Regions from separate parts of the Streptomyces sp. NPDC089919 genome, predicted to be linked through region 1. Evidence: riboswitches for the same ligand, from Rfam matches in the RefSeq annotation. Region 1 holds a riboswitch; the other holds the start of a gene.

Region 1 (21,170 bases):
CTGCCTACCGTCGAGTTGGGCAGGTCAAGGACGGAGGGTCGGCGTGAGAATCAGCGGCGACGGTACGACCGGGGGCACCCCCGCGCGGAGTGCGGGGGACAGCGGGCCGTACCCGCTCTACGGCGGCGCGGTGGGCTCCGCGCGCCGGCAGGAACCCGCAGTGGTCAACGAGGACCCGGCGTCGGAGGGGATCGGATACCGGGGGCCGACGGCCTGTGCCGCGGCCGGTATCACGTACCGGCAGCTGGACTACTGGGCGCGGACCGGGCTCGTGGAGCCGAGCGTGCGTCCGGCCTACGGATCGGGCACCCAGCGGCTCTACAGCTTCCGGGACGTCGTCGTCCTGAAGATCGTCAAGCGCTTCCTGGACACCGGGGTGGCGCTGCAGAACATCCGCACCGCCGTCCAGCACCTGCGCGCCCGGGGCTTCTCCGACCTGGACCGGATGACGCTGATGAGCGACGGCGCGACCGTCTACGAGTGCACCTCCCCGGACGAGGTCGTGGGACTGCTCCAGGGCGGTCAGGGCGTCTTCGGGATCGCGGTGGGCGTGGTCTGGCGGGACGTGGAGCACGCCCTGTCCCAGCTGCACGGCGAGCGGGTGGACACCGGCGAGACCCTGGTCGGCCACAACCCGGCCGACGAGCTGGCCCGCCGCCGCAACCGGGCGGTCTGAGCCCCGGGGCCGGCCCCCGGGCCGCCCCGGAGGGTCTTGCGGGGCGTTGTCAGTGGCGTGAGGCAGCATCAGCGTCGTGAGAGCCGCACCGACCATCCTGCATCTGGACATGGACGCCTTCTTCGCCGCCGCGGAGCAGGCGTCCAAGCCCAGCCTGCGCGGGAAGCCGGTGATCGTCGGGGGGCTGGGGCCGCGCGGGGTGGTGGCCACGGCCTCGTACGAGGCGCGGCGGTTCGGGGTGCATTCGGCGATGCCGACGGCGCAGGCCCGGCGGCTGTGCCCGAACGGCGCGTACCTCTACCCGCGCTTCCACCTCTACCGGTCGGTCAGCGACCAGGTCATGGAGCTGTTGCGGGGGCTGTCGCCGCTGGTGGAGCCGCTGAGCCTGGACGAGGCGTTCGTGGACCTGGAGGCCGGCGGGGTGGCCTTCGACGAGGCCGGGGCGCGGGCGGCCGGGGAGCGGCTGCGGGCGGACATCCGGGCGGTGACGGGGCTGAGCGGGTCGGTGGGGCTGGCCGGGTCGAAGATGCTCGCCAAGATCGCCTCCGAGGAGGCCAAGCCGGACGGGCTGGTGCTGATACCCCCGGGGACCGAGCGGGAGCTGCTGGCACCGATGCCGGTGCGCACCCTGCCGGGCGTGGGGCCGGCCACGGGGGAGCACCTGCGGCGGGCCGGGATGACCACGGTGGGGGAGCTGGCCGAGGCGGGCGAGGACGAGCTGGTGCGGCTGCTGGGCCGGGCGCACGGGGTCGCGCTGTACCGCATGGCGCTGGGCCGGGACGACCGCGCGGTGGTCGCGGAGCGGGACGCGAAGTCGGTGTCGGTGGAGGACACCTTCGACGTGGACCTGCACGACCGGGTGCGGATCCGGTACGAGGTCCAGCGGCTGGCGGACCGGTGCGTGCAGCGGCTGCGCGGCTCGGGGCACTCGGGGCGGACCATCGTGCTGAAGGTGCGGCGGTTCGACTTCTCGACGCTGACCCGCTCCGAGACGCTGCGGGGGCCCACGGACGACCCTGCGGTGGTGCGGGAGGCGGCCGGGCGGCTGCTGGACGCGGTGGACACCACCGGCGGGGTGCGGCTGCTGGGGGTGGGCGTCTCCGGGCTGGCCGACTACACCCAGGAGGACCTGTTCGCGCAGTTCGCCGAGGCCTCGGCGGAGGGCGCGGCCGGGGAGCCGGGGGCGCCCCCGGAAGGCCTTGCGCCGGGTCCGGGCGGGGCCGAGGGGCCGGTGGCGGCGGCCGAGGAGGAGCCGGCGCCGGAGCGGCGCTGGCCGGCCGGCAGCGACGTCCGGCACAGCGAGTACGGCGCGGGCTGGGTGCAGGGCAGCGGGGTGGGGCGGGTGACCGTCCGGTTCGAGGAGCCCGGCTCGGCGCAGCCGGGCCGGGTGCGTACGTTCAAGGTCGACGATCCGGAGCTGGTGCCGTCCGACCCGCTGCCGCTGGTGGATCCGGGGCGGCCGGCTCAGGCCCCGTCGTCGCCGGCGAGCCGGCCGAAGTCGCGGTCGGGGGCGGCGGCGGAGACCTCGCCGGGCAGTGAGACGTCCAGTCCGTAGTGGTGGTAGAGCTGGAGTTCCTGCTCGGGGGAGAGGTGCCGGCCGACGCCGAAGTCGGGGGCGTCCTTGATCAGGGAGCGTTCGAAGGGCACCCGCAGGGTGTCGCCCACGACCTCGCTGGGCTCCAGGGGGACGAAGGCGTCCCGGCTGAAGAGACCGGTGCGGACGGCGGCCCATTCCGGCTCGCCCGTGGCGTCGTCGAGGTACACCTCGTCCACGGTCCCGATCTTGGTGCCATTGCGGTCGAACGCCTTGCGGCCGATCAGGCTGCGCGGATCGATGTCGGTCTGCACGGTCCCTCCATTTGGTCGCAACTCCTCCGTAAAGACTACAAAAGTGCATATTCGGAGAGGGGGCCACTCGAGGGAGGTCCCAGGAACCTCGCTGGTAGTCTGGTTTCCGGCTGTTGACCCCGCGCGGGAGAGTCCTCCGATCCAGTTCACCGGAGGCGCCGAAGGAGCAAATCCTCCCCGGAATCTCTCAGGCAGACGTACCGCACGGATGAGGCCACTCTGGAAAGCAGGGCGGGCGTCGGACCGGTGTGCCGGAACCCCTCCTCACCGACGGTGAAAGCCGGCATGCCCTCTTCGGGGTCTGCCGGTGAAGCTCTCAGGTTGAGATGACAGAGGGGGAGGCCGTTCGGGTGCCCGCGCCGTGGTACCCCTCGCAGGTCGTCAGACCAGGAGGCCTCCGCCCATGACCGCCAGTCGTCTTCCGCTCTCCCACCTGGAGCGCGGCATCCCCTTCGAGCAGCGCCACATCGGCCCCGACGCCGAGGCCCAGGCCAAGATGCTCGCCCAGGTCGGCTACGGCTCGCTCGACGAGCTCACGGCGGCCGCTGTGCCGGACGTGATCAAGAGCGCCGAGGCGCTGAACCTCCCCGGTGCCCGCACCGAGGCCGAGGTGCTGGCCGAGCTCCGCTCCCTCGCCGCCCGCAACGAGGTGCTGGCGCCGATGATCGGCCTCGGCTACTACGGCACCTTCACCCCGCCGGTGATCCTGCGCAACGTCATGGAGAACCCCTCCTGGTACACCGCGTACACGCCGTACCAGCCGGAGATCTCCCAGGGCCGGCTGGAAGCGCTGATCAACTTCCAGACCGTGGTCGCCGACCTGACCGGGCTGCCGACCTCCGGCGCCTCCCTCCTGGACGAGGGCACCGCCGCGGCCGAGGCCATGACGCTGGCCCGCCGCGTGGGCAAGGTCAAGGGCGGGGTCTTCCTCGTCGACGCCGACGCGCTGCCGCAGACCATCGCGGTGATCGAGACCCGCGCCGAGCCGACCGGTGTCGAGGTCGTCGTCGCCGACCTCTCCGCGGGCATCCCGGCCGAGATCGCCGAGCGCGGCGTCTTCGGCGTGCTGCTCCAGTACCCGGGCGCCTCCGGTGCGGTCCGCGACATCAAGCCGGTCATCGAGCAGGCGCACGGCCTGGGTGCGATCGTCACCGTCGCCGCCGACCTGCTGGCCCTGACCCTGCTGGCCTCGCCGGGCTCCCTCGGCGCGGACATCGCCGTCGGCACCACCCAGCGCTTCGGCGTCCCGATGGGCTTCGGCGGCCCGCACGCCGGTTACATGGCCGTCCAGGAGAAGCACGCCCGCTCGCTGCCCGGCCGCCTGGTCGGCGTGTCCGTGGACGCGGACGGCAACAAGGCCTACCGCCTGGCGCTGCAGACCCGCGAGCAGCACATCCGCCGCGAGAAGGCCACCAGCAACATCTGCACCGCGCAGGTGCTGCTGGCCGTGATGGCCGGCATGTACGCCGTCTACCACGGCCCGGACGGCCTGCGCCAGATCGCCCAGCGCACCCACCGCTACGCCACCCTGCTGGCCGCGGGCCTGACGGCGGCCGGTGTGGAGCTGGTGCACGGCAGCTACTTCGACACCCTCACCGCGCGCGTCCCCGGCCGCGCCGCCGAGGTCGTCGCCGCCGCCCGCCAGGGCGGGGTCAACCTGTACCTCGTCGACGCCGACCACGTCTCGATGTCCTGTGACGAGACCACCGGCCGCGAGCAGCTGGCCGCGGTCTGGGCCGCCTTCGGCGCCGAGGCCGACCTCGAGGCGCTGGACGCCGCCACCGGCGACGCCCTGCCGCAGGCGCTGCTGCGCACCGACGGCTACCTGACCCACCCGGTCTTCCACCAGCACCGCTCCGAGACCGCGATGCTGCGCTACCTGCGCAAGCTCGCGGACCGCGACTACGCGCTGGACCGGGGCATGATCCCGCTGGGCTCCTGCACGATGAAGCTCAACGCCACCACCGAGATGGAGTCGGTCACCTGGCCCGAGTTCGGCCAGCTGCACCCCTTCGCGCCGATCGACCAGGCCCAGGGCTACGCCACGCTCATCAACGAGCTGGAGGAACGTCTCTGCGAGGTCACCGGCTACGACAAGGTCTCGATCCAGCCCAACGCCGGCTCCCAGGGCGAGCTGGCCGGCCTGCTGGCCGTGCGCGCCTACCACCGCGCCAACGGCGACGAGCAGCGCACCATCTGCCTGATCCCGTCCTCCGCGCACGGCACCAACGCCGCCAGCGCCGTGATGGCCGGCATGAAGGTGGTCGTGGTCAAGACCGCCGACGACGGCGAGGTGGACACGGACGACCTGCGCGCCAAGATCGAGCAGTACCGCGACGAGCTCGCGGTACTGATGATCACCTACCCGTCCACGCACGGTGTGTTCGAGGAGCACGTCGCCGACATCTGCGCCCAGGTGCACGAGGCCGGCGGCCAGGTCTACGTCGACGGCGCCAACCTGAACGCCCTGGTCGGCCTGGCCAAGCCGGGTCACTTCGGCGGCGACGTCTCGCACCTGAACCTGCACAAGACCTTCTGCATCCCGCACGGCGGCGGCGGCCCGGGCGTCGGCCCGGTCGGCGTCCGCGCGCACCTCGCGCCGTACCTGCCGAACCACCCGCTGCAGCCCACCGCCGGCCCGGCCACCGGTGTCGGCCCGATCTCGGCCGCCCCCTGGGGCTCCGCCGGCATCCTGCCGATCTCCTGGTCGTACGTGCGGCTGATGGGCGGCGAGGGCCTCAAGCGCGCCACCCAGGTCGCGGTGCTCGGCGCCAACTACATCGCCAAGCGCCTGGAGCCGCACTACCCGGTGCTCTACACCGGCCCGGGCGACCTGGTCGCGCACGAGTGCATCATCGACCTGCGTCCGCTCTCGAAGGAGACCGGCGTCAGCGTCGACGACATCGCCAAGCGCCTGATCGACTACGGCTTCCACGCGCCGACCATGTCCTTCCCGGTGGCCGGCACGCTGATGATCGAGCCCACCGAGTCCGAGGACCTGTACGAGCTGGACCGCTTCTGCGACGCGATGATCGCGATCCGCGGCGAGGTCGAGCGGGTCGCCGGCGGCGAGTGGCCGGCCGACGACAACCCGCTGCACAACGCCCCGCACACCGCGGCGGCGCTGGGCGGCGAGTGGAACCACCCGTACACCCGTGACGAGGCGGTCTTCCCGGCCGGCGTCTCCCCGGCGGACAAGTACTGGCCGCCGGTGCGCCGGATCGACGGCGCCTTCGGCGACCGCAACCTGGTCTGCTCCTGCCCGCCGCTGGACGAGTACGACAACTGACCGCTGCCGCCCGGCGGGCGGTGGACGACGTAAGGGGCCGGCCCGGAGATTCCTCTCCGGGCCGGCCCCTCGGCGTGCTGCGGGTGCGGCCTGCCGGGTCGCCGCGCCCGTGGTGGTGTGCCGGTCAGGCGGCCCGGGCGACCTGGGTGGCCGCCAGCGGGCGGTGCGGTGCGATGATCTGGCCGTCCGGCAGCAGCTCACCGGTGTCCTCGAAGACGAGGACGCCGTTGCACAGCAGGCTCCAGCCCTGCTCGGGGTGGTGCGCCAGGAGCCGGGCCGCCTCCCGGTCGGCGGAGTCGGCTGAAGGGCAGGCTGGCTGGTGCTGGCACATGGATGCGTTCTTTCGCTGCGGAGTGGTGAGTGTCGTCCTGCGGCTCGAATCGGTGTTCATGGCCGCCCCCCCGTCAATCGGTCGGTCAGTTCCCCAGTAGAAGGGGTCTTCCCGCAAAAGCGGGAGCAGGACCCCAGTGTTGCCCCACGGCGGTCGCTCCGCAGGGATTTCCCGGCAGCTGTCCCCACTGATTGATGACGCATCACCCTTGCGGGCGGTTCAGCCAACTCCCCGGTCGGTTCAGGTGGTTCGCGCGTGGTCCCGGCGGGCTAGTCCGTATGGCGTACCCGGATCAGGCAGGAGTGGCCAGGACGGGGGGTGCGAGGCGATGAGTGAGGACGGGCAGCAGCTCGGACACCGGGTGCGGGCGGTAGGCAGCGATCCCGGGCGGCGCGGGGGCCAACGGCACCAGCAGGTCCGCGGGGGCCGGCAGGCCGGACGCCGGGTCGGCCCCGGCGGCGCGGTGCAGCCACAGCGTGATCATGTACAGCTCCGGCACCGAGAGCAGTCGCGGCTGGTAGTGCGCGCCGGCGGATTCCGCCTGGTGCAGGGCGCGTTCGGTGGCGGCGACGTAGGGGCCCTCGAAGAAGTGGGAGAAGGCCCAGCCGTCCGGGGTCAGCATGGTGTCGGCCGCGGCCACGTACCGCTCGCCGCTGCGGATCAGGAACCGCCAGCCGGTGAGCCGGGTGCGCGGCGGGCGGCCGGCGGCCGCGGGCTCGGAGAGTCCGAGCCGGTCCAGGACGTGCACCGGGAGCGGGAGTTCGGGGGTCAGCGGTCCTTGGAGGGCGCGCAGGGCGGGGGTGTGCGCCTGGACGGCCGTGGCGGAACCGAGTGCCGCGAGAACGCTGCGCAGGGCGGGCGCGGGGGCCGTGGAAACATGCAGCGGCATAGTGGGTCGCCTCTCACGTGGGAGGGGAGGTGCGGGGCAGGTGCGGGGACGGCGCTGTCGCATTCTGGGGCCAGAGGGGGGCTGTGGGGCAATGGCCGGGCGCCAACTCTCTGCCTCGTTTGCGGAGTTTATACGACACGTGTTCACGCGGTGTTTCGGGTACCTCTCCTGGCTATTGCCGGCAAGGCGCTTACCGGTCCCGCCGTGTGGGATTCCGTGCCGCTCGCTCGCGCATAAGTCTCGCTGAGCTCGGAGGTTACCGGACGACCGCTCGGCTGGAAAGCGCCGTTCGCCGGAATCGGCACGGGCAAAGGAAATGTGCGCGGTGCCGTGGATTTTTGTCATGTGCCCGGAGAACGTGCCGAAGCGCTGCTTCGGCCAAACCGGCGCGCGCTGTCCGCCAGCCGTCCGCCCCCGGCGTTATCGATCACCGCCCCGGGGCATCATCGACCGTACAGTCCGCCCCGGGCCCGGGGCGGGCCACTCGAGGAGGGACGCTTCGATGGGGGAGAAGGTCGTGGCAGGCGGATTCGACCTGTCCGATCGGCAACGGTATCGGAGGAAGCTTCACGAGTGCCTCGAGGGACTGGAGCGGCTTCTGGCGGAGAAGAGGTTCGATCGCCCGAAGAATCTGATGGGGCTGGAGATCGAGCTGAACCTCGCGGGTTCCGACGGACTGCCGCGCATGATGAATGCACAAGTGCTGGACCGAATAGCGAGTCCGGATTTCCAGACCGAACTCGGCATGTTCAACCTGGAAGTGAACGTCGTCCCGCACCGGTTGGAAGGGCGTGTTTTCGACCGGCTCGCCGAAGAGCTCGGCACCGGACTCGGGTATGCCCACCGGATGGCCGCGGAGGTCGACGCCGGAGTGGTGATGATCGGAATTCTGCCGACCATCGCCCATGCCGACGCGGTCGCGGCGAACCTCTCCGACGTGGACCGGTACTCGCTGCTGAACGAGCAGATCATCACGGCCCGGGGAGAGGACTTCACCCTGGACATCGAGGGGGTCGAGCGGCTGGCCTGCACCTCCACCTCGATCGTGCCGGAGGCCGCCTGCACCTCGGTGCAGCTGCACCTCCAGGTCACCCCGGCCCGGTTCGCGGCCGTCTGGAACGCCGCGCAGTGCGTCACCGCGGCCCAGATCGCGGTGGGCGCCAACTCCCCCTTCCTCTTCGGCCGCGAACTGTGGCGGGAGTCCCGGCCGCCGCTGTTCACCCAGGCCACCGACACCCGGCCGCCCGAGCTGCAGGCCCAGGGGGTGCGGCCGCGCACCTGGTTCGGCGAGCGGTGGGTGGAGTCGGCGTACGAGCTCTTCGAGGAGAACGTCCGCTTCTTCCCGGCCCTGCTGCCCATCTGCGACGAGGAGGAGCCGCTGCGGGTGCTGGCCGAGGGCGGGGTGCCGCGGCTCCAGGAGATGGTGCTGCACAACGGCACGGTCTACCGCTGGAACCGGCCGGTGTACGGGGTCGCCGACGGCATGCCGCACCTGCGCGTGGAGAACCGGGTGCTGCCGGCCGGCCCCACCGTCGCCGACGTGGTCGCCAACGCCGCCTTCTACTACGGGTTGGTGCGCACCCTGGCCGAGGAGCCGCGTCCGGTGTGGACCCGGATGCCCTTCGCGGAGGCGGAGGCCAACTTCGACGCGGCCTGCCGGTACGGCATCGACGCCCGGCTGCGCTGGCCCCGGCGCGGTCGGGGCGGGGGCCTGGCCGCGGTGCCCGCCGCGCAGCTGGTCCTCGACGAGCTGCTGCCGATGGCGGCGGACGGCCTGGACGCCTGGGGCATCGAACCGGCCGACCGGGACCACTACCTCGGCATCATCGAGGAGCGCTGCCGCCGCCGGGCCAACGGCGCGACCTGGCAGGTGGAGACGTACCACCGGGCCCGCTCGGCGGGGATGCGCCGGGAGGCCGCGCTCGCCGCGCTGACCCGCCGGTACGCGGAGCTGAGCCACCGGGGCGATCCCGTGCACACCTGGCCGCTGGGGCTGCCCGACGAGGAGCTGCCGGCCCCGGCCGGGGTCAGCCCCGCCCGACGGCCGTGATGGCCTTGAGGATGACCGTGTGGATCTGGGTGGGGTCGTTGACCCGGTAGGCGCCCCCGCCGGTCGCGGCCGCGATCGGCCCGAGCTCGCCGAGGTCGGCGTCCGGGCCGATCGCCAGCGCGATCAGCGGTACCGGCCGCTGGGGGTCCCGCAGTTCCTCGAGCCGCTTGACCAGGGCGGCGCGGGTGAGGGAGCCGGGGTCCTCGTTGACCCCGTCGGTCAGGATCACCAGGGCGTTGAACTTGCCGAACCGGTAGGAGTCGCGGGCCTCCTGGTAGGCGGCCAGGGCGGTGTCGTACAGGCCGGTGGCGCCGTCCGGTTCGGGGGTCAGCGCGTCGAAGGCCGCGACCAGGCGCTGCCGCTGGGTGGAGCCGTCGTCCTCCTGCTCGCCGAGCCGCCGGGTGGGGACCAGCCGGCGGTAGTCCCGGGGGCCGTCGAGCCGGGTGGCGAACTCCCACAGTCCGATCTCGTCGTCCGGGGTGAAGGTGGCCAGCCCCTGGAGCAGTGAGCCGCGGGTGACCTCCATCCGGGAGCGGTCGCCGTGGCCCGGTACCGGCGCGGCCATGGAACCCGAGGCGTCGACCACCGTGGTCAGCCGGGCGCTCTGCACGGTGATGGTCCACATGGCCAGCGCCTCTTGGAGGTCCTTGCCGGTCGGCGGCTGCGCGAGGGTGGCGCCCACGGGCTGGGCCGGGTCCCCGCCGGCCGCCCGCACCACCGCGGGCGAGGCGGCGGCGTGCGGGTCCCGGAAGCCGTGCCGGGCCAGCGCCCGGCCGCCGTCCTCGTCGCCGAGGAGCTGCAGGAAGCGCATCACCGCGCGGTTCTCGTCCAGGTCCAGGTGCGCCTCGTCCACCAGCGTGTACGGGTAGTCGAGCAGCGGGGCGCCGTCCTTCGGGTAGAAGAGCGACAGGTGCGCGTCGCGGTGGGCGGTGTTGTGGGCGGCCGCGGCCTGCTCGGAGAGGATCACCGCCTGGTTGCGCCGCGGGTCGGCGCGCTCCGCCTGCGATCCGTCGCGGGGCAGCGTCTGCGGCAGCAGGGCGTCGCTCTCGCTGATCCGCTGGGAGAGGAGCTTGGCCGCGCCGGCCGCGACCACGTCGCCGTCCGGGCCCAGCGCGGCCGCCGAGGCGGAGATGCGGCCCAGGGCGAGCAGGGTGGCCGCGCTGGCGGTCGGGTCGGCGGCGCCCGTCCGCAGTTCCCCGCCGCCCACCGCGGCCGCGGCCAGCTCGCCCCAGCCGTACTGCTTCTTCGGCCAGCCCAGCCCGCTCGCGGCGGCGGGTGTGGCGGCCAGCACGACGGGGGAGGCCGCGATGCCCGCGACGGGGGCGACCGCGGTGGACTCCGGCTGCAGCCGGGTGCGCTCCACCCAGGCCCCGGAGTCCGGTATCCACACGTCGTAGTCCGGGGTCCGCCGGCCCGCGCCCAGTTCCAGGGCGACGGCGTGGCTGTCGCGGGCGGTGACCCGGACCGCCAGGCAGCGGCCGTCGGAGGTCAGGTGCCGCTCGCGCGCCCGGTCGGCGGCCTCCCGGACCACCGGCGCGATGTCGGGGCTGGCCACCACCCGCAGGCGGACCGCCCGGTCCGCGCAGGAGTCGGCGGCGAAGGGCAGGGCGCCCTGGGCGGCGGCCACCGCCACCGTCCCGGCGGCCAGCGCGAGCGCGGTGCCGATCACCACGGTGCGGCGGGTGGCGCGGCCCCGGTCCGTCCCGCCGGGCGGGTCCTCGCCACGGGGCCGGGTGTCGGGCAGGCTGTGACGTCCCATGCTGGTCGTGCCCCTCCATGAACCCCGATGAGATGCCGGGCAGGCAGTATGGGGAGGGCAGCCCTCCCCGCCGCGCACGGCGATCTTCGTACGCGTGGCGAGACCTTAGCGGGGCGGAGTTGCGGATGGAACGGGATTGCTGAATCGGAGTCAATGTGCGGGCGGAGACGGGAGCGGTGGACGGATCTTTGCGTGAAACGGCACCTGAGCGGGGCATTCTCAGGTCGGAGACCCTGCTGGTGCTGGCCCTGTCGCTGGGTGCGAGCGGGGTGTCCGCACTGATCAGCTTCATCGGCTCGGTGACCAGACCGGGCGGGCTCAAGGACCAGGCCGCCACCCTCAACGCCTCGCACGCGCCGGGGCGGCCCTGGCTGGACCTGGCCTGGCAGCTGTTCGGGATCGCCTCCGCGCTGGTCCCCGTCCTGCTGGTGGCCCACCTGCTGACCCGCGAGGGCGCACCCGGGCTGCGGGCCCTCGGCCTCGACCGCACCCGGCCGTGGCAGGACCTGGGGCGGGGCGCCCTGGTGGCGGCCGGCATCGGCAGCGCCGGGCTGGCCTTCTACCTGGCGGCCCGGGCCGGCGGCTTCAACCTGACGGTGGTGCCCGAGGCGCTGCCGCACGTGTGGTGGAAGTTCCCGGTCCTGATCCTCTCCGCGCTGCAGAACGCCGTGCTGGAGGAGGTGATCGTGGTCGGGTACCTGCTGCGCCGGCTCGGTCAGCTCGGCTGGAGCCCGGCCGGTGCGCTGGTCGCCAGCTCCGTGCTGCGCGGTTCGTACCACCTGTACCAGGGCGTCGGCGGGTTCATCGGCAACATGGTGATGGGCGTGGTGTTCGTGCTGCTGTACCGCCGGTGGGGGCGGGTGGGCCCGCTGGTGGCGGCGCACGCGCTGCTCGACGTCGTCGCCTTCGTCGGGTACGCGCTGCTCGCCGGGCACGTCGGCTGGCTGCCCACCCGCTGACCCGCTACGGCGCCGTCAGCAGTTCGCCGTCCAGCACGGTGACCGCGTCGCCGGTCAGGAGGGTGCGCTCGCCCTGGAGGGAGACCCGGACCAGGCCCTGACGGGCCCCGCCCTGGAGGCCGGTGAGGTCGGTGCGGCCCAGCCGGGCGGCCCAGAAGGGAGCGAGGGCGGTGTGCGCGCTGCCGGTGACCGGGTCCTCCTCGATGCCGACGGCCGGGAAGAAGCCGCGGGAGGCGAAGTCGTAGCCGCGGGAGGGGTCTTCGGCGCGGGCGGTGACGATGATCCCGCGCTTGGCGTACGCGCGCAGCGCAGCGAGGTCCGGGCGCAGCTCGCGTACCGCGCGCTCGTCGGGCAGCTCCACGACCAGGTCGCCGATGTGCGCGGCGGTGTCGTGGACCGAGTGCACCGGGCTGCCGAGTGCGGCGGCCAGCTCCGGCGGTTCGGCGACCGGGGTCAGCTCGGAGGTGGGGAAGTCGAGGGTGTAGCGGCCCTCGCCGGCGGCCTCGGTGGTCAGGACGCCGCAGCGGGCGGTGAACCGGACGGTGCCGGTGGCCCGGCCGGTTGTGGCCAGGACGTGGGCGGTGGCGAGGGTGGCGTGGCCGCACATGTCGACCTCGGCGGCGGGGGTGAACCAGCGCAGCGCCCAGTCCGCGTCGCCGCCGGGGGGCAGCGGGTGGGTGAAGGCGGTCTCGGAGAGGTTCATCTCGCGGGCCACCTGCTGGAGCCAGCCGTCGGCGGGGAAGGCGTCCTGGTCCAGGACCAGGACGGCGGCGGGGTTGCCCGAGAAGGGCCGGTCGGTGAAGGCGTCGACGATTCGGATGCGCATGCTTTGAACGTACGGGGCCGCAGGGCCCGGACGACAAGGCCAATCGGGGGACTCTGGCCTGGGATCCGGGCAGCCGGGGACCTAAGGCCTGCCGTGGCCCGGGGCGAGGGGGCGGTGGCGGCGGGCCGATCGTCCCGCGGGGCGGCCCGCCGGCGCGGTGCCGGATGCCGGCCGGCGGTCAGGACTCCTGTCCGGTGGCGGCGAGGACGATCTCCCGGATGGTGACCTCGGGGGGCTGACGGTAGGCGTACGCGACGGCCTCGGCCACCGCCCGGGGGGCCAGGGCGCCGCCGGCGGACTCCTTCCAGGCCCGGTAGTCGCTCTTGATCCGCTCGTCGGAGGTGTGGGAGAGGAGTTCGGTCTCCACGGCGCCGGGGGCGATGGTGACCACCCGGACGCCCGAGGCGGCGACCTCCTCGCGGAGGTTCTCCGACAGGGCGTGCACGGCGAACTTCGTGGCCACGTACGCCGTGTGGTTGGGGAAGGTCTTGCGGCCGGCGACGGAGCTGATGTTGATCACGGTGCCGGCGCCGCGGGCCAGCATGCCGGGCAGCACGGCGCGGATGCCGTAGAGCACGCCCTTGATGTTCAGGTCGATCATCCGGTCCCACTCGTCCACCGGCTGGTCGGCGACCCGGCCCAGGAGCATGGCCCCGGCGTTGTTGACGATCGCGTCGGCGGGCCCGTGGCGCTCCTGCGCCTCGCGCACGGCCGCCGCGACGGCGTCGCGGTCGGTGACGTCCACCTTGCGGCAGAGCGCGTCCGGCAGGCCCAGCTCCTCCAGCAGCTCCAGGCGGCGGGCGAGGAGCAGCAGGGGGTGCCCCTCGGCGGCGAAGAGGCGGGCGGTCTCGGCGCCGATGCCCGAGCTGGCACCGGTGATGACGATCAGGGGCTTGGTCATGGGGGCGGTCCCTCCCGCAGCTCTCGGTCCTGTCGCCTCCCAGCAGATCACCGCACGGCCCGGCGCGCGCTTCGGGCGGCCGCCATTCGCCCATCGACCTGGTTGTTTGCCAAGCGATCGGTTCCGATATATCGTTGAGCCATCGCGACTGAGTTGCGAATACTCTCACCGAAAGGAGCGCTGTCATGCGTTCTCATGGACACGAACACGATCACGGACAGGGACACCCGCGTGGCCGCGGCCAGGGCTTCGGGCCCGGGCCCGGCTTCGGTCCGGGCTTCGGCCCGGGGCGGCGCGCGGCCTTCGGCCCCTTCGGCCCGCCGTTCGGCGGCCCCTTCGGGGGTGGACGAGGCGGTCGCGGCGGCGGCCGGGGACGGGCGAGGCGCGGCGATGTCCGCGCGTCGATCCTGGCCCTGCTGACCGACCGGCCGATGCACGGCTACGAGATGATCCAGGAGATCGGCGAGCGCAGCGGCGGGGCCTGGAAGCCCAGCCCGGGCTCGGTCTACCCGACCCTGCAGATGCTCGAGGACGAAGGGCTCATCACCAGCGAGAGCGAGGGCGGCAAGAAGCTGTTCACGCTCACCGACGCCGGCCGCACCGAAGCGGAGGCGGGCTCGCCCGCCCCATGGGAGGAGGCCGGCCGCGGGGTCGACTGGGACACGATGAACGAGGTCCGCCAGGCCGGCGTCGGCCTGATGGAGGCCTTCGGGCAGGTCTGGAAGACCGGCTCGCCCGAGCAGCGCCAGAAGGCGCTCGCCGTGGTCAACGACGCCCGCAAGAAGCTCTACCTGATCCTGGCCGACGAGCACTGATCCGCCGGCCGCGCACAGGACGGCGCCCCGTGGCTCTCGCCGCGGGGCGCCGTCGTGCGTCCGCCTGCATGCGCGGCGCTCAGGCCACCAGGCCGGCCAGCTTGCGCAGCGACTCGTTGAGCGCGGCGGTGGCCGAGTCCTTGAGCTTCCCCGCCATCAGCGAGACCGCCGCACCGGTGAAGTCGCCGTCGATCCGCACGGTCGTGGCCGCGCCGTCCGGGACCAGCGTGTACCGGGTGCCGACGACCACGCCCATCGGGCCCTTGCCGCGGATCGCCAGGACCCGCTCGGCCTCCAGGGCCTCCACGGTCCAGACCACCTCCGCGGGGAAGCCCATCATCTTCATGTTCTCCGCGAAGGTCGCGCCCACCGCGAGGTCCGCGGGCCCGCCCTGGGGGAAGTTGGTGTGGGTCTGGCTCCACTGGCCGTACGCGTCCCAGTCGAGCAGCTGGGACCAGACCTTCGCGGCGGGCGCCTCGATGCGCGATTCCGCGGTGACTTCGGCCATGCGACCACCCCTTTGTCGTCGGTTCGTGCCGCGGAAGGTAGCCCCGGCGGCCGGAACATTCAATACTGACGACCTGTCAGATCTGCTCGGCCGGGGGCGCCGGTTCCCCGCGCCGTCTCAACAGGCGTCTTCTTGGTGACGGTGCTGACCCCGGCTGTCATGATGGCCCGATGCAAGCGTCAGGGAAGAACGCCGGACTGGGCCTGGCCCTCGTCTCGGCCGTTGCCTTCGGTAGTTCCGGAGTCGCGGCGAAGCCGCTGATCGAGGCGGGTCTGGACCCGCTCCACATGGTCTGGATCAGGGTGACCGGGGCGGCCCTCGTGCTGTCCCCGCTGGCCTGGCGCCACCGCGACCTCGTGCTGCGCCGGCCCGCGCTGCTGGCCGGCTTCGGCCTGCTGGCCGTGGCAGGCGTGCAGGCGTTCTACTTCGCCGCCATCTCCCGGATCCCGGTGGGCGTGGCCCTGCTGCTGGAATACCTCGGCCCGGCCCTGCTGCTCGGCTGGATCCGCTTCGTGCAGCGCCGCCCGGTGACCCGGGCCGCGGCGGCCGGCGCCGCGCTGGCGGTGGCCGGGCTCGCCTGCGTGGTGCAGATCTGGGCCGGGCTCGACCTGGACCTGATCGGCGTGCTGCTGGGTCTGGCGGCCGCCTGCTGCCAGGCCTTCTACTTCATCCTGTCCGACCAGGGCACCGAGGAGGCCGACGCGCCCGACCCGCTCGGCGTGATCGTGTACGGCATGCTGGTCGCCGCCGTCGTGCTGACCTTCGTGGCCCGGCCCTGGGGCATGGACTGGGACGTGCTGGGCGGCTCGGCGGAAGTGGCCGGGACCGAGGTGCCCGCGCTGCTGCTGGTCGGCTGGGTGGTGCTGATCGCCACCTGCTTCGCGTACGTCACCGGTGTGGTCTCGATCCGCAAGCTCTCCCCGCAGGTGGCCGGGGTGGTGGCCTGCCTGGAGGCCGTGGTCGCCACCGTCTTCGCCTGGATCCTGCTGGGCGAGCACCTTTCGGGTCCCCAGATCCTCGGCGGGGCGCTGGTGCTGGGCGGGGCCTTCGTCGCCCAGAGCGCCCGCGCGGCCGCCGGGGACGCGCACCCGGCCGAGCCGGTCGCCGGGGGCGGGCCCGGGACGCCGGCCGCCGCGGTGCCGGAAACGGCCCTGGACCGCGAGACCAGCGCCACATAGGGTGCAGATCATGTACTTGAGCGTTCTTTCGCCGCCGACCGCGTAACGCGGGCGGCTCCCCCTCGCGGCCGGCAGGCCGTCGGCGTGGACCCGGCCCGGGGTGTGCCCCCGGGCGGTCCGGCGCTGCCCGCGCACGGAATCCGGTAACGGCGCCCCGGCGCCCTCCTGCCTTCCCGTCCGCGGAGATCGAACGTGTCGAAGAACCTGTCCCTGCCTTCCTCCGTGCTGCCCGTCCGGCCCTTGTCGCCGGTCGGCCGCAGCCTGCTCCAGCTCGTCGTCGCCGGTGCCGCCTGGGGCACCGCCGGTGCGGCGGCCTCCCTGCTCTACCGCGCCAGTGACCTCGGGCCGCTGGCGCTGTCCTTCTGGCGGTGCGCCGGCGGCCTCGCCGTGCTGCTGGGCGTCCTCGCGCTGCGCCGCCGCCCGGCCGCCGGGTCCGCGGCGCGGCCCCGGCCGGCGGTCCGCAGCCTGGTCGTCACCGGTCTGCTGTTCACGCTCTTCCAGTCCGCCTACTTCGCCGCGGTCCGCGACACCGGACTGGCCGTGGCCACCGTCGCCACGCTGGGCGCCGGCCCGGTGCTGATCGCCCTCGGCGCCCGCGCGTGGATGGGCGAGCGGCTGGGCCGGGGCGGCGCGGCCGCGGTCGGCGGCGCGCTCGCCGGGCTGTGCGTCCTGGTGCTGGGCAGCGGCGCCGCGGCCGTCCGGCCCGCGGGCATCGGGTACGCGCTGCTCAGCGCAGCCGGGTACGCCGCGATGACCCTGCGCACCCGGCGGGCCGGCCGGACCGGCAGTGCGGGGGACCCGCTGGTCACCACCGCCTGGTCCTTCGGGGTCGGGGCCCTGGCCCTGCTGCCCCTCGCGCTGGCCGAGGGCGCGCTGCCGGCCACCGCGCAACCGCTGCGGGTGCTGGTGCTGCTGGCGTACGTGGCGACGGTGCCGACGGCGCTGGCGTACGCGCTGTACTTCACGGGCGCGGCCCGGGTGCGGGCCGCCACGGTCTCCGTGATCATGCTGATCGAGCCGGTGAGCGCGGCCGTGATCGCGGTGCTCTGGCTCGGTGAGCGCCTCACCGGCGCGACCGTGGGCGGGACCGCCCTCCTGCTCACCGCGGTGGTGGCCCTGACGGTGAGCGAGACCCGGCGGCCGCCGGTGGTGTGAGCGCGGCCCGGACGCGCCGTCCACCCCCGTGGGGCGGCGCGTCCGGGCCGGGCGGTTCAGAGCGTGCTCAGGTACTCCGGGACCGCGATCGAGGGGTCCAGGTCGGCGGCCGGGACCGGGGCGCCGTGGACGGGTGCGAGCGGGACCACGCCGGACCAGTACGGCAGGGCCAGGTCCTCGGGGTCGTCGTTGGGGCCGCCGGCACGGACCTTCGCGGACACCTCGACGAGGTCCAGCCGCAGCACGGCGGTGGCGGCGAGCTCCTTGGCGTTGGCCGGGCGGGAGTCGGCCGACCGGCCCGGGATGCCGTGGTCCACCAGCGCGTCCAGGGCGGTGCGCCGCTCGGCCTCGTCGGTGACCGGGTAGGCGGTGCCGTGCACCACCACCGAGCGGTAGTTCATGGAGTGGTGGAAGGCCGACCGGGCCAGTACCAGGCCGTCCACGTGGGTCACCGTGAGGCAGACCGGCAGCCCCGGCTCCGCCCCGCCGGCCAGGCGCGCCGGGCGGGAGCCCGTGGAGCCGTGCACGTACAGGGTCTCGCCCACCCGGCCGTACAGGGTGGGCAGCACCACGGGCGCGCCGTCCCGGACGAAGCCCAGGTGGCAGAGGTAGCCCGCGTCGAGGATCGAGTGCACCGTCTCGCGGTCGTACGCGGCGCGCTCGCGCGAACGGCTCGGCACGGTGCGTTCGGTGGGTGCGTAGGAGGCGGCGGCGTCCATGGGCGAACTCCATTGTACTAGTGCATACTGGCGTTTGTGCTAGGAGAATAGCCCCATCGCCTGGAGTCGCGCATCCGAATTCACGGCCGCCGGCGCGGGCGGCTCTGCGTCAGGGCGGCGCCGACCAGCACGATCACCGCGCCCACCGGGGTGTTCCAGTGCAGCTCCTCGCCGAGTACGAGGACGCCCGCGGCGGTGGCGATCACCGGAATGAAGTAGGTGACCATCTGAGCGGTGGTCGGGCCGATCTCCCCGACCAGGCGGTACTGGGCCTGGAGCGCGTAGCCGGTGCCCAGGGCGCCGAGGGCGACCACCGAGAGGGTGGGCCACAGGGCGAAGCCGCCGGGCGCCGGGGTGAAGAAGGGGATCAGGACGCCCAACTGGACGGTGGCCAGCAGCAGCTGGGCGCCGGTCATGGCCAGCGGGGAGCCCTCGGCCCCGGCCAGCGTCCGGCGGACGTAGATCCAGCCGACGGGGTAGCTGAGCGCGGCCAGCAGGGCGAGCGCGGTGCCCTTGGCGTCCAGGCCCGAGAAGCCCTGCCAGGCGCCCAGGACGGTCAGCACCCCGAGGAAGCCGATGCCGAGGCCGGCGACCCGGCGCCGGGAGGGCCGGTCCTCGGAGAGCGCGACCAGTGACAGGACCATGCCCCACAGCGGTGAGGTGGCGTTGCAGATGCCCGCCAGGCTGGAGGGGATGGTCAGCTCGGAGTACGCGAAGAGCGTGAACGGCAGCGAGTTGAGCAGCACGGCCGCCACCGTCAGATGCAGCCAGGTGCGCCGGCCGCGGGGCAGCCGCTCCCGGCGCCAGGCCAGCGCCGCCAGCAGCACCGCACTGCCGCAGAGCACCCGCCCGAAGGAGACCTGGAGCGGGGCGTAGGCCTCGGTGCCGACCTTCATGAAGAGGAAGCTGAACCCCCAGACGACCGAGAGCGCGGCGAACCGGACGCGCCAGTCGAGCAGCCGGCGCGGGGTGGCGGCGGCCGTGGGGACGGCGGCGGCGGGGGTGGCGGGAGTGGTGGGGGAGGGGGTTGCGGGTGCGCTCATGAAGCCACCTTGCCGCCCGAGAACGTCTTAGGACAAGCGAGAAAACCTCCACCTGACCGCGTAGCATCGCTTACATGTTGAACCTGGAGCGCCTGCGCACCCTCGACGCCCTCGCCCGGCACGGCTCGGTCAGCGGCGCCGCCGACGGACTGCACGTCACGACCTCGGCGGTCTCGCAGCAGATGGCCAAGCTCGAACGCGAGGTGGGGCAGCCGCTGCTGGCCAAGAGCGGCCGGGGGGTGCGGCTGACCGACGCGGGCCGGCTGCTGGCCGACCACGCGGCGCGGATCATCTCCCAGGTCGAGCTGGCCCAGGCGGACGTGGAGGCGCAGCGCGGCCGGGCGGTGGGCGAGCTGCGGATCGCGGCCTTCCCGACGGCGCTGCGCGGGCTGTTCCCGGTGGCGCTGGCCCAGCTGCGCGTCGACCACCCCGAACTGCGCGTGCGGACCCGGGAGATGGAGCCCGAGGAGAGCCTGCTCGCGGTGGTCCGCGGCGACCTCGACCTGGCCGTGGGCATCGACTGGTACAACAAGCGGATGCCGGTCCCGGGGGAGCTGGTCCGGGCGGCCCTGCTCGACGACGCGGTGGACGTGGCGGTGCCCGCCGGGCACCCGCTGGCCGGGGCCGGCGCGGTGGACCTGGCCGACTTCGGCGGGGAGGACTGGATCTCCTGGAACGAGGGGCAGTTCTGCTACGAGTGGCTGGTCTTCACCCTGCGCGGGGAGGGCATCGAGCCCCGGATCCGGCACATCGCCGAGGAGCACCAGACCCAGCTCGCCTTCGTGGCGGCCGGGCTGGGGGTGTGCATCACCCCGCGGCTCGGGCGCGGGCCGGTGCCGCCGGGCGTCCGGCTGCTGCCGGTACGCGAGAACGTACGGCGGCACATCTACGTGGTGTGGCGCTCGGACGCCGGGCGGCGGCCCTCCGTCCGGGCGGCGGTGGCGGCGCTGCAGGCCTCGGGGGCGCGGCACGCCGCGGTGTGACCCGCGCCGCCGCGGCCTCAGATCTTGGCGAAGTCCCAGGTGACGATCGACTCCGGGACCAGCCGCAGCCAGGCGTGTCGGCCGTCGTGCGGCATCGCGTCGAGACCGAAGTTCTTGGCCGCGAAGATCCGCTCGGGGACGGCCAGTTCGGGGCAGGGCTCACCCGTGCGGGGCGCCTCGCCGACGAACTCCACGGCGCCGGACAGCTCCGCCCCGCGCAGCTCGCCGTAGTCCTCGCCGGCGTCCACCACCACCGAGATCCGCGGGTCCTTGCGCAGCTGGGCCCAGCGCCGGCTGCGGGTGATCGAGTACAGCCACAGGGCCGTCCCGTCCCAGGCGAACCAGAGGGCGCCCACGTGCGGCCGGCCGTCCGCGGCGACGGTGGCCACCCGGCAGGTGCGCTGCTCGCCGAGGAACGCGTCCAGCTCCTCGGCGGACATCATGATCCGCCGGCCGCGCCGCTGTGTGGTGTCCATCAGGCCTCCGCCCCTTCACATCTGACTGTGTGTCAGGAAGCATGAGGGCTCCGCCCGCGCCGCGCAACGCCCGGTGCGGACCCGTCGACGCGTTCCAGGGGGCGCCATGGCACCGCACGACCGGCCCGCGGCCGACCGGCAGGACCGACTGGCCGGCCTGCTCGACCCGGCGACCACGGTCCTGCTGACCGTGGAGTGCCAGCAGGGCGTGGTGGGCACGGACAGCGCCCTGCCCGAGCTGGCCAAGGAGGCCCGCGACTCGGGCGCGCTGGCCAGGGTCGGCGCCCTGGTCGAAGCCGCGCACGCCGCCGGGGTCCAGGTCGTGCACGCGGTCGCCGAGCGGCGCCCGGACGGCCGGGGTGCCAACGCCAACGCCCGCCTCTTCCGGGCGGCCGGGCGGCTGCCGGTCCAGCAACTGGTCGGCACCCCGGCCGTGGAGCTCGCCGAGCCGGTCACCGTCGCCCCCGAAGACCTCGTGGTGCGGCGGCTGCACGGGCTCTCGCCGATGGCCGGCACCGACCTCGACCCGCTGCTGCGCAACCTCGGCTGCCGCACGCTCGTCGTCAGCGGGGTCTCGGCGAACGTGGCGATCCCCAACACCGTCTTCGACGCGGTCAACCTCGGCTACACCGTGGTCGTGCCCTCCGACGCGGTCGCGGGGGTGCCGGCCGCGTACACGCCGATGGTTTTGCGTCATTCTCTGGCGCTGGTGGCGACCCTGGCCGCCACCGCGGAGATCGCCGGGGTCTGGAGCCGGTAGGCCCC
Region 2 (7,259 bases), on a different contig from region 1:
GCGTCCAGCAGCAGCAGGTGCAGCGACCGCCCCCGCCGCCGCGCGGCCCGTCCGAGCAGCCGGCGCACCCAGGCCTGGGTACCGCAGTCGTGGACCACCACGCTGCGCCCCGACCGCAGTGCCGCCCACAGGCCGGCGTAGTGCGCCACCCGGACCGCCGGCCGGTACAGGCCGTACGGCAGCCGCCCCGGCAGCCGGGCCTCCCACCGCTCGCGGACGTCCTGGGAGTCGATGGCCGGGCCGGTCACGGCCCGCTTCATCAGGGTGCTCTTGCCGCTGCCCGGCAGCCCGGAGACCACCACGAGGTCCCCGGCCGCGAACTCCAGCCGCCGGGGCCCGGCGGCGCCCAGCCCCCGCAGGTCCCGCACCCGGCCGGCCGGGGCCGCCGCGGCCGGCGCCGCGCTGCGCCGGTCCGGCTGGACCGGCACGGCCAGGGCCGCCCCGTCCGGCACCGTCACCGCTCCGAAGATCCGCACAGCGATCGCCTCCCCTGAGGGCCCCTCCCAGCGGCAGCTGGGGGAAGGGTCAACCGGACCCATGCCCACTAAGTGTAAAGAGACGGTAATGCGAGGGGTACGGTTCCCGCGGAGCCGGCTGCCGCCCCGCCCCGTCCCCCGCCCCCACCCGGAGATTTGCCCCGGGGCCCGGCCCCCCGTTCCCGCCGGACGCGTGCAATGATGTGCGCGCCAACTCCATACAGGCCGCTTGAATCCGCGCGGGAGAGTTCCGGGCCCTGCCACCGGCAGGCCGCACCGGGCGCCGAAGGAGCAAGACCCTCCCTTGAATCTCTCAGGCCCAGTTACCGCGCGGGCGAGGCACATCTGAAAAGCGGGTCCGACCGGCATCGCCCACCGGACCCCACCCAAGGTGCAAGTCACCCCCGCGACGCGTAGCTTCGTACGCGCCTGCGGTCGTGACGAACCTCTCAGGTTCCGATGACAGATGGGGAGGAACCGTCCTCATCTTTTGACGCGGCCTGCCCTGGGAGCCACCCCTATGTCGAACACCCCCCGTCTGACCGCCCTCGACGCCGTGCACCGTGCCCTCGGTGCCACGATGACCGACTTCGCGGGCTGGGACATGCCGCTGCGCTACGCCAGCGAGCGGGACGAGCACACCGCCGTCCGCACGAAGGCCGGCCTGTTCGACCTCTCCCACATGGGCGAGATCACCGTCACCGGCGCCGAGGCCGTCAAGCTCCTCGACTACGCGCTGGTCGGCAACATCTCCACCGTCGGCGTCGGCCGCGCCCGCTACACGCACATCTGCCAGGAGGACGGCGGCATCCTCGACGACCTGATCGTCTACCGCCTCGGCGAGACCGAGTACATGGTCGTCGCCAACGCCTCCAACGCCCAGGTCGTGCTGGACGCCCTCACCGAGCGCGCGGCCGGCTTCGACGCCGAGGTTCGCGACGACCGGGACGCCTACGCGCTGATCGCGGTGCAGGGCCCCGAGTCCCCCGCGATCGTGAAGTCCCTGACGGACGCCGACCTGGACAACCTCAAGTACTACGCGGGCCTGCCCGGCACCGTCGCGGGCGTCCCGGCCCTGATCGCCCGTACCGGCTACACGGGCGAGGACGGCTTCGAGCTCTTCGTGAAGCCCGAGCACGCGGTGGAGCTGTGGGAGGCGCTGACCAAGGCCGGCGAGGGCGCCGGCCTGGTCCCGGCCGGCCTGTCCTGCCGCGACACGCTGCGCCTGGAGGCCGGCATGCCGCTGTACGGCCACGAGCTGACCACCGCCCTGACGCCCTTCGACGCGGGTCTGGGCCGGGTCGTGAAGTTCGAGAAGGAGGGCGACTTCGTGGGCCGCGCCGCCCTCGAGGCCGCCGCCGAGCGCGCCGCCGGCAACCCGCCGCGCAAGCTGGTCGGCCTGATCGCGGAGGGCCGCCGGGTCCCGCGCGCCGGCTTCCCGGTGGTCGCCGACGGCCAGGTCATCGGCGAGGTCACCTCGGGTGCCCCGTCCCCGACGCTGGGCAAGCCGATCGCCATGGCGTACGTCGACGCGGCGCACGCCGCGCCCGGCACCTCCGGTGTCGGCGTCGACATCCGCGGTACGCATGAGGCGTACGAGGTCGTGGCCCTGCCGTTCTACAAGCGGCAGAAGTGACGATCCCGCACCGGGATCCCGCCACCTCCTTCGTCTCACCCTCCAAGACACCCGTTCATCAGCACTCCCCCGCATCCAGGAGAATCAGGCCATGAGCAACCCCCAGCAGCTTCGCTACACCAAGGAACACGAGTGGGTCTCGGAGGTCGACGCGGACGGCGTCGCCACCGTCGGCATCACCGAGTTCGCGGCCAACGCGCTCGGTGACGTCGTCTACGCCCAGCTGCCCGAGGTCGGGGCCACCATCACCGCGGGCGAGTCCTGTGGCGAGCTGGAGTCGACCAAGTCGGTCAGCGACCTGTTCGCCCCCGTCGACGGCGAGGTCGTCGAGGCCAACCAGGACGTCGTGGACGACCCGGCCCTGGTCAACACCGCCCCCTTCGAGGGCGGCTGGCTCTTCAAGGTGAAGATCACGGGCGAGGCCGACCTGCTGACCGCCGACGAGTACGCCGCCCTCACCAAGGGCTGACCGGACCACACCGAGGGATCCCGATGTCGCTTCTGAACACTCCCCTTCACGAGCTGGACCCGGACGTCGCCGCCGCCGTCGACGCCGAGCTCCACCGTCAGCAGTCCACCCTCGAGATGATCGCCTCGGAGAACTTCGCTCCGGTCGCGGTCATGGAGGCCCAGGGCTCGGTCCTCACCAACAAGTACGCCGAGGGCTACCCGGGCCGCCGTTACTACGGCGGCTGCGAGCACGTCGACGTGGTCGAGCAGATCGCGATCGACCGCATCAAGGCGCTCTTCGGCGCCGAGGCCGCCAACGTGCAGCCCCACTCGGGCGCGCAGGCCAACGCCGCCGCGATGTTCGCGCTGCTCAAGCCGGGCGACACGATCATGGGCCTGAACCTGGCCCACGGCGGTCACCTGACCCACGGCATGAAGATCAACTTCTCCGGCAAGCTCTACAACGTGGTCCCGTACCACGTCGACGAGTCGGGCCAGGTCGACATGGCCGAGGTCGAGCGCCTCGCCAAGGAGTCCAAGCCGCAGCTGATCGTCGCCGGCTGGTCCGCCTACCCGCGCCAGCTGGACTTCGCCGCCTTCCGCCGCATCGCGGACGAGGTCGGCGCGTACCTGATGGTCGACATGGCGCACTTCGCCGGCCTGGTCGCCGCGGGCCTGCACCCCAACCCGGTGCCGCACGCCCACGTCGTCACCACCACCACGCACAAGACCCTCGGCGGTCCGCGCGGCGGTGTCATCCTGTCGACGCAGGAACTGGCCAAGAAGATCAACTCCGCGGTCTTCCCCGGTCAGCAGGGCGGCCCGCTGGAGCACGTGATCGCGGCCAAGGCGGTCTCCTTCAAGGTCGCCGCCTCGCCCGAGTTCAAGGAGCGCCAGGAGCGCACCCTGGCCGGCGCGAAGGCCATCGCCGAGCGCCTGGTGCAGGACGACGTCAAGGCCGTGGGCGTGGACGTGCTGTCCGGCGGCACCGACGTGCACCTGGTCCTGGTGGACCTGCGCAACTCCGAGCTGGACGGCCAGCAGGCCGAGGACCGGCTCCACGAGATCGGCATCACGGTCAACCGGAACGCCATCCCGAACGACCCGCGGCCGCCGATGGTGACCTCGGGCCTGCGGATCGGTACCCCGGCCCTGGCCACCCGCGGTTTCCAGGCCGAGGACTTCACCGAGGTCGCGGACATCATCGCCGAGGCGCTGAAGCCCGCGTACGACAGCGACGCCCTCAAGGGCCGGGTCTCCGCGCTGGCCGCGAAGCACCCGCTGTACCCCTCGCTGTAAGGCGGTCCGCCGCTCCGTACGGCGTACGAGCAGGGCCCGGCCTGCGGTTCCCACAGGCCGGGCCTTTCTCATGACCAACGTCCCAGGCGGTGGGCCCTGATGCCTCTGATTGCGCCAAATATTCGTAAATAGGCTCGACATAAGGCATCCCCCCGTCAAGGACGACAGGCAGGCACCCTCATGGACATGAGTGCGGCGAACCGGAAGGGACTCAGTCTCTTCGCGCTGGTCATGATCGGCATCGGTTCCATCTTCGGCTCCGGCTGGCTCTTCGGCGCCGGCACCGCGGCCCAGGTGGCCGGCCCGGCGGCGCTGGCCGCCTGGGTGATCGGCGCGGTCTTCATCGGCATGATCGCCATGTCCTACGCGGAGGTGGGCGCGGCCTACCCGATCCCGGGCGGCATGGCCCGGTACGGCTCGATCTCGCACGGTCCGGTGCTCGGCTTCATCACCGGCTGGGCCGTCTGGATCGCGGTGGCCTCGCTGATCCCGATCGAGTCGATCGCGGCGACGCAGTACATGTCCTCGTGGAGCTTCGGCTGGGCGAAGGGCCTGGTGGACGCGGGCAGCCACCAGCTGACCGCCTTCGGCATGGCCGTGGCGCTGGTGCTGACCGTGCTGCTGTGGCTCTCGTGCTACTGGTCGGTACAGCTCCTGGCCAAGATCAACTCGCTGCTGACCCTGGTCAAGTTCGCCATCCCGGTCCTCGCGGTGGCCGCCCTGATCGCCTCCGGCTTCCACACCGAGAACTTCTCCGCCCACGGCGGCTTCGCGCCCAACGGCTGGACCGCCGTCCTGACCGCCGTCACCACCTCGGGCGTGGTCTTCGCGTTCAACGGCTTCCAGGCCGTGGTCAACCTGGGCGGCGCCGCCAAGAACCCCGGCCGGGCCATCCCGATCGCCCTGGTCGGCGCGCTCTCCCTGGGCCTGGTGATCTACCTGGCGCTGCAGACCGCCTTCCTGGGCGCCGTCCCGCCGGAGCAGCTGGCCCAGGCCGGCGGCTGGAGCGGGATCAACTTCAACTCGCCGTTCGCCGAGCTGGCCCAGCTCCTGATGATCCACTGGGTGGTGGTGATGCTCCAGTTCGGCGCCTTCATCTCGCCCGCCGGCTCCAACATCGCCAACGTGGCCTCGGCCGCGTACATGGTCCAGAACCTCGCCGAGACCGGCTTCTTCCCCAAGAAGCTCCAGCAGACCCACCCGGTCTACGGCACCGCCCGCCCGGCGATGTGGCTGAACCTCGGCTTCTCGGTGCTGCTGCTGGTCACCGTGGGCCACAGCTGGAAGACCCTGGCGCCGATCATCTCGGCCGCCATGGTCATCTCGTACCTGATCGGCCCGGTCGCGGTGGGCGTCTTCCGCCGCACCAAGCCGGACCTGCCCCGGCCGTTCCGGCTGCCGATGGCCTCCGTGCTGTGCCCGCTGACCTTCGTCTTCGCCGCCTGTGCGCTGTACTGGTCGAAGTGGCCCAACACCGGCATCGTCACGGCCCTGACCCTGGTGGCGGCGCCGGTGGCCGCCCTGGTCCTGCGCCGCAAGGGGGAGCGGGACCTGGCCGGGCAGTTCGCCCCGGCCTGGTGGATCGTCTGCTTCCTCGGCGCGCTGTCCCTGCTCTCCTGGCTGGGCGGCACCGACTTCGGCGGCACCGGCCGCATCCCGGGCGGCCTGGACATCGCCCTGGTCGCGGCCATGGCGCTCGGTGTCTACCACTGGGCCGTCCGGGCCGGAGTCAAGGCCCACCTCGCCGGGCTCCCGGGCCCGGACCCCGTACTCGACGGCGAGGCGGACTCCACCACGGAGGCCCAGACTGCCGACCGGGAACGTGAGCTGTCCCACGCATGACCCCATAAGTACCGGTCCGGCAGGCGAACCGTTCACCTGAGCGGGTTAGGCTCGTCTGTCGGACAAAATCCGCACACATCCCCATCTCCTGCCCCTCCACGAGCAGACAAAGGAGTCCGACTCCGTGGCCATCTCCGTGTTCGACCTCTTCTCCATCGGCATCGGTCCGTCCTCCTCCCACACGGTGGGCCCGATGCGCGCCGCACGCATGTTCGTGAACCGGCTGAAGAAGGACGGCGTGCTCGCCCAGACCGCGTCCGTGCGGGCCGAGCTCTACGGCTCCCTCGGCGCGACCGGGCACGGCCACGGCACCCCCAAGGCCGTCCTGCTGGGCCTGGAGGGCCACTCCCCGCGCACCGTCGACGTCGAGTCCGCGGACGACGAGGTCGAGCGGATCCGGCAGAGCGGCAGGCTGCGCCTGCTGGGCGCCGAGATAGGGGACGTCCACGAGATCGCCTTCGACGAGCCGAACCAGCTGATCCTGCACCGCCGCCGCTCGCTGCCGTACCACGCCAACGGCATGACCCTCTTCGCCTACGACGAGGCCGGGGCCCCGCTGCTGGAGAAGACCTACTACTCGGTCGGCGGCGGCTTCGTCGTCGACGAGGACGCGGTCGGCGAGGACCGGATCAAGCTCGACGACACCGTGCTGAAGTACCCCTTCCGCTCCGGTGACGAGATGCTGCGGCTGGCCAAGGAGACCGGCCTGTCGATCTCCTCGCTGATGCTGGAGAACGAGAAGGCCTGGCGCACCGAGGACGAGATCCGGGCCGGTCTGCTGGAGATCTGGCGGGTCATGCAGTCCTGCGTCAACCGGGGCATGTCCCGCGAGGGCATCCTCCCCGGCGGCCTGCGGGTCAAGCGCCGGGCCGCCTCCACGGCGCGCCAGCTGCGCACCGAGGGCGACCCGATGATGCACCGCTCGGAGTGGACCACCATCTACGCCATGGCGGTCAACGAGGAGAACGCCGCCGGCGGCCGGGTCGTGACGGCCCCCACCAACGGCGCCGCGGGCGTGCTGCCGGCCGTCCTGCACTACTACATGAACTTCGTCCCGGGCGCGGACGAGGACGGCGTGGTGCGCTTCCTGCTGGCCGCGGGCGCGATCGGCATGCTCTTCAAGGAGAACGCCTCCATCTCCGGCGCCGAGGTCGGCTGCCAGGGCGAGGTCGGCTCGGCCTGCTCGATGGCGGCCGGCGCGCTGGCCGAGGTGCTGGGCGGCACCCCGGAGCAGGTGGAGAACGCCGCCGAGATCGGCATGGAGCACAACCTCGGCCTGACCTGCGACCCGGTCGGCGGCCTGGTCCAGATCCCGTGCATCGAGCGCAACGGCATGGCGGCGGTCAAGGCCGTCACCGCGGCCAAGATGGCCATGCGCGGCGACGGCAGCCACAAGGTCTCCCTGGACAAGGTCATCAAGACCATGAAGGAGACCGGCGCCGACATGAAGATCAAGTACAAGGAGACCGCCCGCGGCGGCCTCGCGGTCAACGTCATCGAGTGCTGACGCACTGACGTCTGCTGAACGCCGAAGGGGCGGCGCCCGGAGAAATCCG

What was found. A riboswitch is a leader RNA that binds a small molecule or an ion and turns the genes downstream of it on or off. The one in region 1 is predicted to bind glycine.
Region 2: another riboswitch for glycine. It lies ahead of gcvT (glycine cleavage system aminomethyltransferase GcvT); the one in region 1 lies ahead of gcvP (aminomethyl-transferring glycine dehydrogenase).

The regions. Positions count from the first base shown of each region.
Region 1 covers NZ_JBFBGK010000003.1:7,976-29,145, forward strand. The annotation lists gene AB0O40_RS01995 (MerR family transcriptional regulator) at 44-676, shown strand; gene AB0O40_RS02000 (DNA polymerase IV) at 753-2,231, shown strand; gene AB0O40_RS02005 (PRC-barrel domain-containing protein) at 2,141-2,524, opposite strand; glycine riboswitch at 2,639-2,737, shown strand; gene gcvP (aminomethyl-transferring glycine dehydrogenase) at 2,928-5,813, shown strand; gene AB0O40_RS02015 (DUF5999 family protein) at 5,938-6,144, opposite strand; gene AB0O40_RS02020 (hypothetical protein) at 6,437-7,033, opposite strand; gene AB0O40_RS02025 (glutamate--cysteine ligase) at 7,536-9,083, shown strand; gene AB0O40_RS02030 (substrate-binding and VWA domain-containing protein) at 9,061-10,842, opposite strand; gene AB0O40_RS02035 (type II CAAX endopeptidase family protein) at 10,998-11,801, shown strand; gene AB0O40_RS02040 (PhzF family phenazine biosynthesis protein) at 11,806-12,627, opposite strand; gene AB0O40_RS02045 (SDR family oxidoreductase) at 12,806-13,528, opposite strand; gene AB0O40_RS02050 (PadR family transcriptional regulator) at 13,714-14,343, shown strand; gene AB0O40_RS02055 (SRPBCC family protein) at 14,423-14,851, opposite strand; gene AB0O40_RS02060 (EamA family transporter) at 15,022-16,029, shown strand; gene AB0O40_RS02065 (EamA family transporter) at 16,222-17,184, shown strand; gene AB0O40_RS02070 (pyridoxamine 5'-phosphate oxidase family protein) at 17,241-17,903, opposite strand; gene AB0O40_RS02075 (DMT family transporter) at 17,984-18,946, opposite strand; gene AB0O40_RS02080 (LysR family transcriptional regulator) at 19,021-19,929, shown strand; gene AB0O40_RS02085 (pyridoxamine 5'-phosphate oxidase family protein) at 19,947-20,405, opposite strand; gene AB0O40_RS02090 (cysteine hydrolase) at 20,512-21,165, shown strand.
Region 2 covers NZ_JBFBGK010000056.1:42,513-49,771, reverse strand. The annotation lists partial or broken gene AB0O40_RS22235 (AAA family ATPase) at 1-482, opposite strand, end outside; glycine riboswitch at 707-815, shown strand; gene gcvT (glycine cleavage system aminomethyltransferase GcvT) at 997-2,112, shown strand; gene gcvH (glycine cleavage system protein GcvH) at 2,204-2,581, shown strand; gene glyA (serine hydroxymethyltransferase) at 2,605-3,861, shown strand; gene AB0O40_RS22215 (APC family permease) at 4,042-5,703, shown strand; gene AB0O40_RS22210 (L-serine ammonia-lyase) at 5,828-7,210, shown strand.